3 regions of the Bacillus sp. NP247 genome follow, and region 1 is predicted to be linked to each of the others. Evidence: riboswitches for the same ligand, from Rfam matches in the RefSeq annotation. Region 1 holds a riboswitch; each other region holds the start of a gene.

Region 1 (3,292 bases):
GCTCGAACCAATGTAGTTACGACCTGTGTACCTGTATTTCCACCAGTTCCAATTAACAATGGAATAAAGAACGCCAATGCAACTACATGAGTCAAAGTTTCTTCATAATGTCGAAGTACAGAACCAGTATATGCTTCTGCTACAAACAGAAGTAATAACCACCCTATACGTTTACGGTATATTTGCCAAATAGAGGTTTCGAAATATGGCTTATCTAATGGGGTGCTCCCTCCTAATTTTTGAATATCTTCAGTTGCTTCTTCTTCGAAAACATCCATTGCATCATCGAAGGTTATGATACCTATCATCCGATTATCCATCGTTGTTACAGGTATAGCGGATAAATCATAATCCATTAGCTTTTGTACAGCTTCCTGTTGGTCTAGGTCCACTGAAACTGAAATAACATCCAATGCCATTATTGATGATAAAGTCTTATCATCTGAAGCTAGCAATAATTCACGAATAGAAACAATTCCATTAAGCTGACCACGCGAATCAAGAACATAAATATACGAAATTGATTCTACCCCTGCTCCAATTTTTCTAATATGTGAAAGCGTATCTTTCACTTTCCAATTTTCCCTGGCAGCAATATAGTCAATTGTCATCAAACTGCCCGCTGTTCCAGATTGAAAAACCAGCAGACTTCTAATTCTTTGTTGAGATTCTTCAGACAAAAGTTGTATCAGTTTTTCAGCCTGAAGTGGATGAATTGAAAGAATTACATCAACAAGGTCATCAATAGATTGCCTAGCTAATAGCCCTTCTCCTTTATCCACAGGCAAGTTGGTGCAAATATTATATTGCTCCTCTGGAGTAAGGTAACTAAGAATTTTCGCACCTTTTTCAGCAGGAAAACATTTCATTAAAGATATCTGATCTTTATGATGAAAATCTTTCATTTCCATTGCAATATCATAGGATTGAGTTTTTATAAGTTCTCCTACTAAGTGGATGTCTTTTGTCGTTAATAATCGTTGTAAACATTTTTTCATCGTAATTCCTCCTTAAGGACAGTGGTACTTGTTATCATTTTCCCACTTTTGGGAAAACAAATTTCTTAATAAATATGGGATCAATATCATCAATCATTAGTTTTCCCCCCTTTTATAAGAGATTTATTACAAATAAAATTTCGCATATAAAAAACCTCCCCTAGTGATTCAACTAGAGGAGGCTGATTTTAAAAAAGACATAGCTAAATAAAGCTCATTCCCCCTAGTTGAGTTTTGGCACTATACAACGTAAAGGATGAATCATTCATCACTTAGCTATCTTAAGAAGAGCCTTAATCCGACAATTCCTGTTCTACCCATTGGCATCTTTCGATATTTTTGGGCAATAGCCTGTGTTTGTATAGGAGCCTCACCTAACAGGTTATAAATATTTAAAATTTTTTGCTTGTTTCGTGTTAAAGCATATCCACTATTTTTGAACTTGTCAAGTAATAATAAAACTTATTTCTCCACCTTTTGATATCAAAACATTCCCAAATCATAGATATAAACATCTGTATAATAGTTTATATTTATACAACGAATTTTACAATTTATACACTAAATTTTTAAAATTATAAACTATAAAATTAATTTATTTTTATTATTACACGTGTCTTGACGCTTTATTATTGAAGATTGATGTAAAAATAAAAAATTTAAAACCAAAGACGTCTGATAGATAACAAAAATTTCAACTTGATTCTCTCTCATTTTCACTATAACCTGTATCTTGTACAAAGGGATAAATTTTAAACACATTATTTTCACAGTAGATAAACACACAACATGTAATTTGCTTATTTCTGCAAATAATATATGTCTCTGTTAGGTGAGGCTCCTGTATAGAGAAACGCTGCTACCCAAAAATGTCGAGAGACGCCAATGGGTCAACAGGAACGGTCGAATTAAGGCCCTTCTTAATGTAGCTGGTTTTAAACCTATGCTGTACAGTGCTAAAACTCAATGAGGGGGACTTTTATGATAAAACGACTTGTTTAGCTTTTTCTTAGCAAGGTTTGTTTGTCTCGAAAAAGGCCTTTACTCATATGAGCAAAGGCCTTTTTAATGTGAATATAGTACAAAAAGAAAGGGTGAATCTTCATGAAAAAAAATTGGATCTATCACAATAAAATAAAAGTTATTTTGGGTACGTTATTTTTTATTTCCCTATTGGGAGGAACATATATATACTCTCAATTTTATAACTTTAGTGATAAAACATATCGTGAACTCGAAAGAGGACGCAAATCTATGAAAAGAGAACATAAAATATCCCCTTTAAAAGATAATATTTCCATCTTAATCATGGGAGAGGATAATAGTGAAACAAGAGAAGGAGAATATGGAAAAAACGCAAGGTCAGATGCATTAATGGTTGCTACGATTAATAAAGAAACGGCAGCAATAAATTTGTTAAGTATTCCACGTGATACTCGAGTCTATATACCAATAAAAGCAAAAGAAGATAAAATTGCACATGCGCATGCATTTGGTGGTATAGATAGTACAATAGATACCGTTGAAAAGTTTTTGGATATTCCCGTTGATTATTATATTAAATTTAATTTTGATTCATTCTTAAGTCTTATTGATACGATTGGAGGAATTGATGTAGATGTTCCCGTCACATTTACAGAACAGGACAGCCAAGACCAAGCTGATGCTATTCATTTGGAAAAAGGATATCAGCACCTAAATGGCGAACAGGCCTTAGCCTTGACTAGGACACGCCATATTGATAATGATTTTATGCGTGGACAACGGCAGTTATTAGTTATAGAGGCGATTGGAAATAAAATATTAACCATGAACTCATTAAGCAAGTTTAATAGTATATTAGATACAGTTAGTCCACATATGTCTACCAATTTATCCACAACAGATATGTTCTCTATTGCTAAAACTATGATGGACCACTCACCTAACATTAACAAAAGGCAGATTAAATGTAATGATAAATATATAGATGGTATATACTATGCACAACCTGATAAAGAAAGTGTTCAACAGATTTCGAAAGATTTAAAACAAGAATTACAAAAAAAATAAGAATTTTTTAATATATTTTATTTCAGACAAGATTTATAAATATAAAAATGATATATAGATTTTCTTATATAAATCTCTCGCAATATTTGAAATTTAATTATAAAAAAGTAGAAAGCATTCTTGCTAACAAGAATGCTTTCTGTTTTACACGAGTCTTTTAGTAACTATTTATTTTTAGTAAAAAGGATATAACTAGGGGCATAATATACCCATTGTTCATCACCAATACTTAACCATCCATT
Region 2 (3,292 bases), 860 kb from region 1:
TCTAGTATTTATAACATGTTTATTAATATTTCAGGTCTTCCCCAATTCATTTCTTCGCAAACGAATCGTAGTTTTTCTTCGTTCATTGTGTGTAATCCTTCTTCTAATGAGCATGAAATTGGAACTTCACAATGAATTTGCGCTAATTGTAAAGAGATATTTAAATTCTCTAAATCACTTTCAATTTTTGTGCGCTGGGCTTTCGTTAATGATGCTATATTTTCTAGTACTGCCGATACTGTGCCGTATTCTTGGATAAGCTTATACGCTGTTTTTTCACCAATACCTTTTACACCCGGATAATTATCACTTGTATCTCCCATGAAAGCTTTCGCATGCACAATTTGCCAAGGTTCTACACCTTTCTCTTCCATGATTTTTTCCGGTGTGTAATACTCGTAATTTCCAATTCCTTTACGAAGAAGCATAACTGTAACATTCGTATCAACAAGTTGAAGTAAATCTGTATCACCTGTCAAAATATAAACTTCCGCTTCATTGCAATATTGTTTTGCAAGCGTACCAATACAATCATCCGCTTCATAACCTTTCATACCGATCACAGGCATAGATAATTTCGCAGTCATTTCTTGTACTAAATCAAATTGCGGAATTAATTCTTCCGGCGGTGCTGCACGATTCGCTTTATAATTCGAGAAAGATTCCGTTCTAAATGTCGTACTTCCCATATCCCAGCACGTTACAATGTGCGTTGGTTCGATTGCTTGTGTTGCTGTTAATAAATGCTTCATATAACCATGAATCCCATTCGTCGGGGTACCATCTTGTCGTTTCATAAATTGTCCATATACACTTGTTGCGTAAAAAGCACGAAATAATAGTGCCATACCATCAACTAATAATACTTTTTTCATAATTCCTCTCCTACTAACAAAAAATAATAACCTCACGTTATCACGTAAGGTTATATATAGATTACCATTCTACGTTTTTATTCAACTTTGTCTATTATACATTGTTTTTGTATATTTAGCATCATTAACACATTAAGACATTCTACCGCAACAAGTATGAAGTATTCCTGAATACGTATTTTTACCTGTCGAAACAACTACAGCCTTTGCATTTCCGTCAACAATATACGTACCTTTGAAACATACATTTTCAAGTTCAAGTGGATTATAGTCTTTCATCCGTTTTAATGGAATAAATCTTTTACGTTCAAGATGATAGCAACTTTCAAATTTCTCAATACTCGCATCGTTTCCTGTCAGCACAGATTCATTTACTAATAAATCATTTGCATAAATAATACGTACATCTGCCGGTACTATATCACCTTCTTCAAGAAAAATCATATCTCCAGGTACAAGCTCTTGTACTGGCAATTTCATCATTTTTAATTCACTGTTTAACCCTGTTACGCTAGAGGCTTCTACTCTAGAAACAGTAACTGTTTCACATTGTAATTCATCACGTACATTTTGTTTAGAAAGACCTGGAATCATTCCACTTAGCTTTATCATTACTTCCGCAATACGCGCTCTTTTTGAAATTAATTCATTTCGGCCGTATACTTGAATACGTTTTTGTGCTTCTTTCACAGATAGTCCGTCTCTTGTTGTTTTAAAATACGCAAATACAGATTTTACATCTCTCGTTGCAATTTCAATTAATAAATCTTTATTTTTTTGGAGCATTATTTGTTCTTTTATTGATTTTTTACTTAGTTTATATGACGTGTTACCCACAGTTTTGTTTGCATATAACATATTATCGTCTCCTCCTTTATAACATAGGAAGAAACGCTTTGTTTCTCGATTTATCCACTTTACCGTGAAAATGTCTAGCGCTTAAATACTCGAATAAACGCTACATCATGATAAATATAGAGGGAGGAACAAGTCGTTTCCTGCCTACATCATATATTTTTGATTTGAAGCATATGGGTAACGGAACCGAGTCAGAATTTGACATGCTCCTCACCTCCTCGTTTATTTTTTAGTTATAATCTATACTATGAAATTACTCATAGCTTTGTAACAAAAAAGACCCTTACTCATAAGAGAGCAAAGGTCATTGCATACACAAATAAGCGATTCCTAATATAATTAGAAATCTACGGACCTCTCCCTCGTCGAGTTTTAGCACTGTATAGCATAGGTTCATTACCAGCTACGTTAAGAAAAACCTTAATTCGATCATTCCTGTTGACCCATTGGCGTCTCTCGACATTTTTGGGCAGTAGCATTTCTCTATACAGGAGCCTCACCTAACAGAGACTTATTTTAATTACATAGAAAATGTTACTCTTATTTAAAATAGATGTCAACACTTTGTATGGAAACTTTTCCTTACAAGTTCAATTATGACAGAAAGTAAAGATGTTTGGAATTACGAGGATATCTTACCCTCTCTCCATTCAGATATTATATATATTCAACAGGATGGAATACATTTGGAATTCACCCTAGATTCAAGAGAAATTGATTAAGACCGCAAGTGCTATATTTATTATGGGAACTTTACAGGTAAATCGAGATAACATGAGCATATTTATTCAACAAAAAAACCTTACGTATAAAACGTAAGGTTTTTTATATAGTCCCACATATGCCGTTATCTATAGATGTCCATAAACCTGCTCTCACAGGTGGATGTTCTCACAAATGTTTGTAACTTCCTTCTTAAAAAGATGGCCTGCTATCTACATTTAAATATTGAACTTCCATATTATACTTATTGGTTTAAGACATACACAAGCTACGTACACCGTAGGAATTTTATATAATATTAGTTGAAATAAGACCCCCGCAAGTGCCGTCCCTCGTAAATGTCCAAAAACCCGCTACTCGCAGGTGGATGCCCTCACAGTTACCGTATATCTTCCTCCACAAGGAAGGCTTGATAATGGTCACTAAATATTGAGCTTCCGTAAAACTAACATCGGTTTTAGACATAAATAAGTTACGCACACCGCAGGATGTATTATTTACTTGTCGTTATATTATCACATTGTTTCCAATGTGTAAAATATAATATTTTTGAAGCAATCTCTTGCTTGTGACCTTATTTTAATACAAATTATTTTTGCATGCAAGTGATTAATCTTCTTCTTTTGCAATTTGATTTTCTGGATAAGAAATCCAATCACTCCAGCTACCTGCATACAATTTAACATTTTGAAAACCAGCTAATTTTAATGCAACTATATTTGGACATGCTGTAACACCAGAGCCACAATATACAATTGTTTCCTTATCTTTCGAAAGAGTTTTGAAACGTTCTTGTTGCTGGGCTTCATTTTTAAATTGTCCTGATTCTAGAATTC
Region 3 (3,292 bases), 1.6 Mb from region 1:
CTGTTCATCTTCTGCCGCAAAAGTCGCTTCATGAACAAGTACATCAGCATCTTGCGCAAGCTCTCTACTCGCTTCGCAATATCGTGTATCGCCTAAAATTGTAATAACTCTGCCTTTTTGAGGCGGGCCGATAAAATCTTTTCCATTTAACACTGTGCCATTCTCTAATTCAACTACTTCACCATCTTTTAAGCGTTTAAAAACTGGACCAGGTTTCACACCCATTCCCAGTAACTTATCCACTAAAAGAGCTCCCTGTATATCTTTCTCTACAATCCGATATCCGAAACATTCGATTCCGTGTGATAACCTTTTTGTTTCTACACAGAATTCATTATCCTCAAACACAATACCTTCTTCCGTAATCTCAACGATTTCAAGTGGATATTTAACATGTGTCGTACTTACTAATAATGCTACTTCAATAAATTGTTTAATTCCTTTTGGGCCGTACACTGTTAACGGCGTCGTTCCTCCTTGAAAAGAACGGCTCCCTAATAAACCAGGCAGACCAAAAATATGATCTCCATGTAAATGGGTAATAAATATTTTTTCAATGCGTCTTGGGCGTACAGATGTATGTAAAATTTGATGCTGAGTCGCTTCACCACAGTCAAATAGCCACGTTTGCCCTCGTTCTTCTAGCAATTGTAAGGCGATTGCTGAAACGTTCCTTCCTTTTGAAGGAACACCTGCACCAGTTCCTAAAAATACAAATTCCACTTTCTTTCCTCCAGCTCTTTATATAATCTATCTTTCATCTTACGGAATGTTATTTCAAATGGCAAATTGAATTTACATAACCAATCATCTAGACAACTATATAACACGAACATTACAAATAAAAAACTTAACAATCGTTCGTGTTTTGTAGTAGAATAATACTATCACATTTAAAGGGAGCGTTTTATTATGAAAGAAGTATTTCGTTTACAAACTGATTTTTCATCTTCATTTGACCGCTGGGTAAGTTCTTTCGTTTCTGATCACCCAGCACAACTAGAGTGGACTACTTTAAAAGAATTAATTCATGAATATACAACATCACATACAAATGAGACGTTGCCATCATATATTTCTTCCGCTTTAACATATTACGCACAACGCGTTTCAACAACAAACAGTTCAGAGATTGTCATTTTTGAAAATCCTACAATCTCGTAATCTATAAAAAAAGCACTGTAATCAGTGCTTTTTTTTATGTTCATTAATTTTAAATTTTCACATCTTACTTCATACTATATACCAATCATAAATCTATTTAATTTTTCAAAAAACAGATTAAAAAGATATTGACACTACGATTTCACAGTGCTAACATTCAACATGTAATTGAATATGGTCTCTGTTAGGTGAGGCTCCTGTATAGAGAAACGCTGCTGCCCAAAAATGTCGAGAGACGCCAATGGGTCAACAGGAAAGGTCGGAATGAAGGCCTTTCTTAACGTAGCTGGTTTCAGTACCTATGCTATACAGTGCTAAAACTCAACGAGGGAGAGGTGCGTATGTTTTGTCATACACAAAAACTGTTTTTATCTATGTTTAATAACAGTCTTTGTTGTTGACTCTTTTTGACTGCGAATTCAGACCTTTACTCGTTTTGAGTAAAGGTCTTTTTTATATCTTTATGCACCTTACTATGAAACAAACATAGCATATTCAGAAACTATTAAATTGTACGGAGGTGAGGAACAGTGGCAAGTGATGATTCGGCCCAGATACCCATATGTTTTACGTTAATATTTCACCATGTAGGTAGGAAAGAAGCTGTTCCTCCCTGTTTAAAATAGTCGAGTAACAGATTGTTTCCTCCTTCATGAAAAGGAGGAACTACCAATGTTAAATTTACAAAGACAAGAAACGAAGCATGCTTACGATCAAGATAGCATGAAAGCAAATAACGAATTATTAGTGGAAGTTGCAACACAGGATGTATACTCTGCGTTAAAACTCTTAGAAACAACACAAGATGGACTCTCTAAACAAGAAGCGTCTCGTAGACTTTCTTTATATGGTCCGAACGAAATCGCTCATAATAAAACATTGCCGTGGTACATTCAATTTCTGCTGGCATTTAAAAATCCATTTATTTTTGTTTTATTAGCTCTTGGAGCACTCTCGTTTTTCACAGATGACATACAAGGAACAATTGTCGTATCTGTAATGGTACTGCTAAGTGCAACGATTCGCTTTCTACAAGAATTCCGCTCTCAGAAAGCGGCAGATAAGTTAAAGGCTATGGTTCGAACAACCGCGAGTGTCTTTAGAATAGATGGATTTATACATGAAACAAAAAACATAACCAATTTAAACCGTAATCATACAATGGAAATTCCAATTGAAGAACTTGTTCCTGGCGATATTATTTCACTTTCAGCCGGTGATATCGTTCCAGCTGATGTGCGGATTTTATCCGCTAAAGATTTATTTGTTAATCAATCTTCTTTAACAGGGGAAGCACTTCCTGTAGAAAAATACGAGAACTGCTACCATACGGAAAATAAACATATATTACCGAAAAACATGAAAAAAAATTACAATCCGCTCGATATGGAAAACCTTTGCTTTATGGGTACAAATATTGTTAGCGGTAGCGCAAAAGCTGTTGTTGTTTCAACTAGTACGGATACGTATTTCGGCTCTTTAGCAAATAAGGTTATCGGAAAACGTGCAGAAACAAGCTTTGATAAAGGCGTGAACAAAGTAAGTTGGCTCTTAATCACATTTATGCTTATTATGGCACCCATTGTCCTTCTCATTAATGGATTTACAAAAGGAGATTGGCAAGAAGCTTTCTTCTTTGCTATTGCCGTTGCAGTTGGTCTTACACCTGAAATGTTACCAATGATTGTAACTGCTAATTTAGCTAAAGGTGCCGTGAACATGTCTAAACAAAAAGTAATTGTAAAACAGCTAAACTCAATTCAAAACTTAGGTGCTATGAACATCCTTTGCACGGATAAAACTGGAACTTTAACAGAAGATAAAGTCGTCCTTGTTCGTCATTTAGATCCTAACGGAAATGAATGCAATCGCGTCTTACAATTTGCGTATTTAAATAGCTTCTACCAAACTGGATTGAAAAATTTAATAGATAAAGCTGTCATTGAACATACAGAGGAAAACCATAAGTTTGATCCATCAACTTTTCAAAAGCTAGATGAAATTCCATTCGATTTCGCTCGTCGCCGCATGTCTGTTATCGTGAAAGATATTTCAGGTGAACAGACAATGGTTTGTAAAGGTGCCGTAGAAGAAATTTTATCAATTTGTAATTACACTGAAGTGGATG

Evidence for each region. A riboswitch is a leader RNA that binds a small molecule or an ion and turns the genes downstream of it on or off. The one in region 1 is predicted to bind magnesium.
Region 2: another riboswitch for magnesium. It lies ahead of KPL75_RS22015 (P-type ATPase actuator domain-containing protein); the one in region 1 lies ahead of KPL75_RS26305 (LCP family protein).
Region 3: another riboswitch for magnesium. It lies ahead of mgtA (magnesium-translocating P-type ATPase); the one in region 1 lies ahead of KPL75_RS26305 (LCP family protein).

The regions. Positions count from the first base shown of each region.
Region 1 covers NZ_CP076653.1:5,073,058-5,076,349, reverse strand. Annotated here, with positions in the region: gene mgtE (magnesium transporter) at 1-998, opposite strand, end outside; M-box (ykoK) riboswitch at 1,211-1,387, opposite strand; M-box (ykoK) riboswitch at 1,816-1,979, shown strand; gene KPL75_RS26305 (LCP family protein) at 2,103-3,050, shown strand; partial or broken gene KPL75_RS27600 (S-layer homology domain-containing protein) at 3,215-3,292, opposite strand, start outside.
Region 2 covers NZ_CP076653.1:4,210,827-4,214,118, reverse strand. Annotated here, with positions in the region: gene KPL75_RS22020 (5'-3' exonuclease) at 9-875, opposite strand; gene KPL75_RS22015 (P-type ATPase actuator domain-containing protein) at 1,008-1,733, opposite strand; M-box (ykoK) riboswitch at 2,085-2,248, opposite strand; RNA gene ssrS (6S RNA) at 2,562-2,745, opposite strand; RNA gene ssrS (6S RNA) at 2,767-2,949, opposite strand; gene KPL75_RS22000 (sulfurtransferase) at 3,066-3,292, opposite strand, start outside.
Region 3 covers NZ_CP076653.1:1,402,393-1,405,684, forward strand. Annotated here, with positions in the region: gene rnz (ribonuclease Z) at 1-723, opposite strand, end outside; gene KPL75_RS07300 (DUF3932 family protein) at 913-1,164, shown strand; M-box (ykoK) riboswitch at 1,338-1,503, shown strand; gene mgtA (magnesium-translocating P-type ATPase) at 1,837-3,292, shown strand, end outside.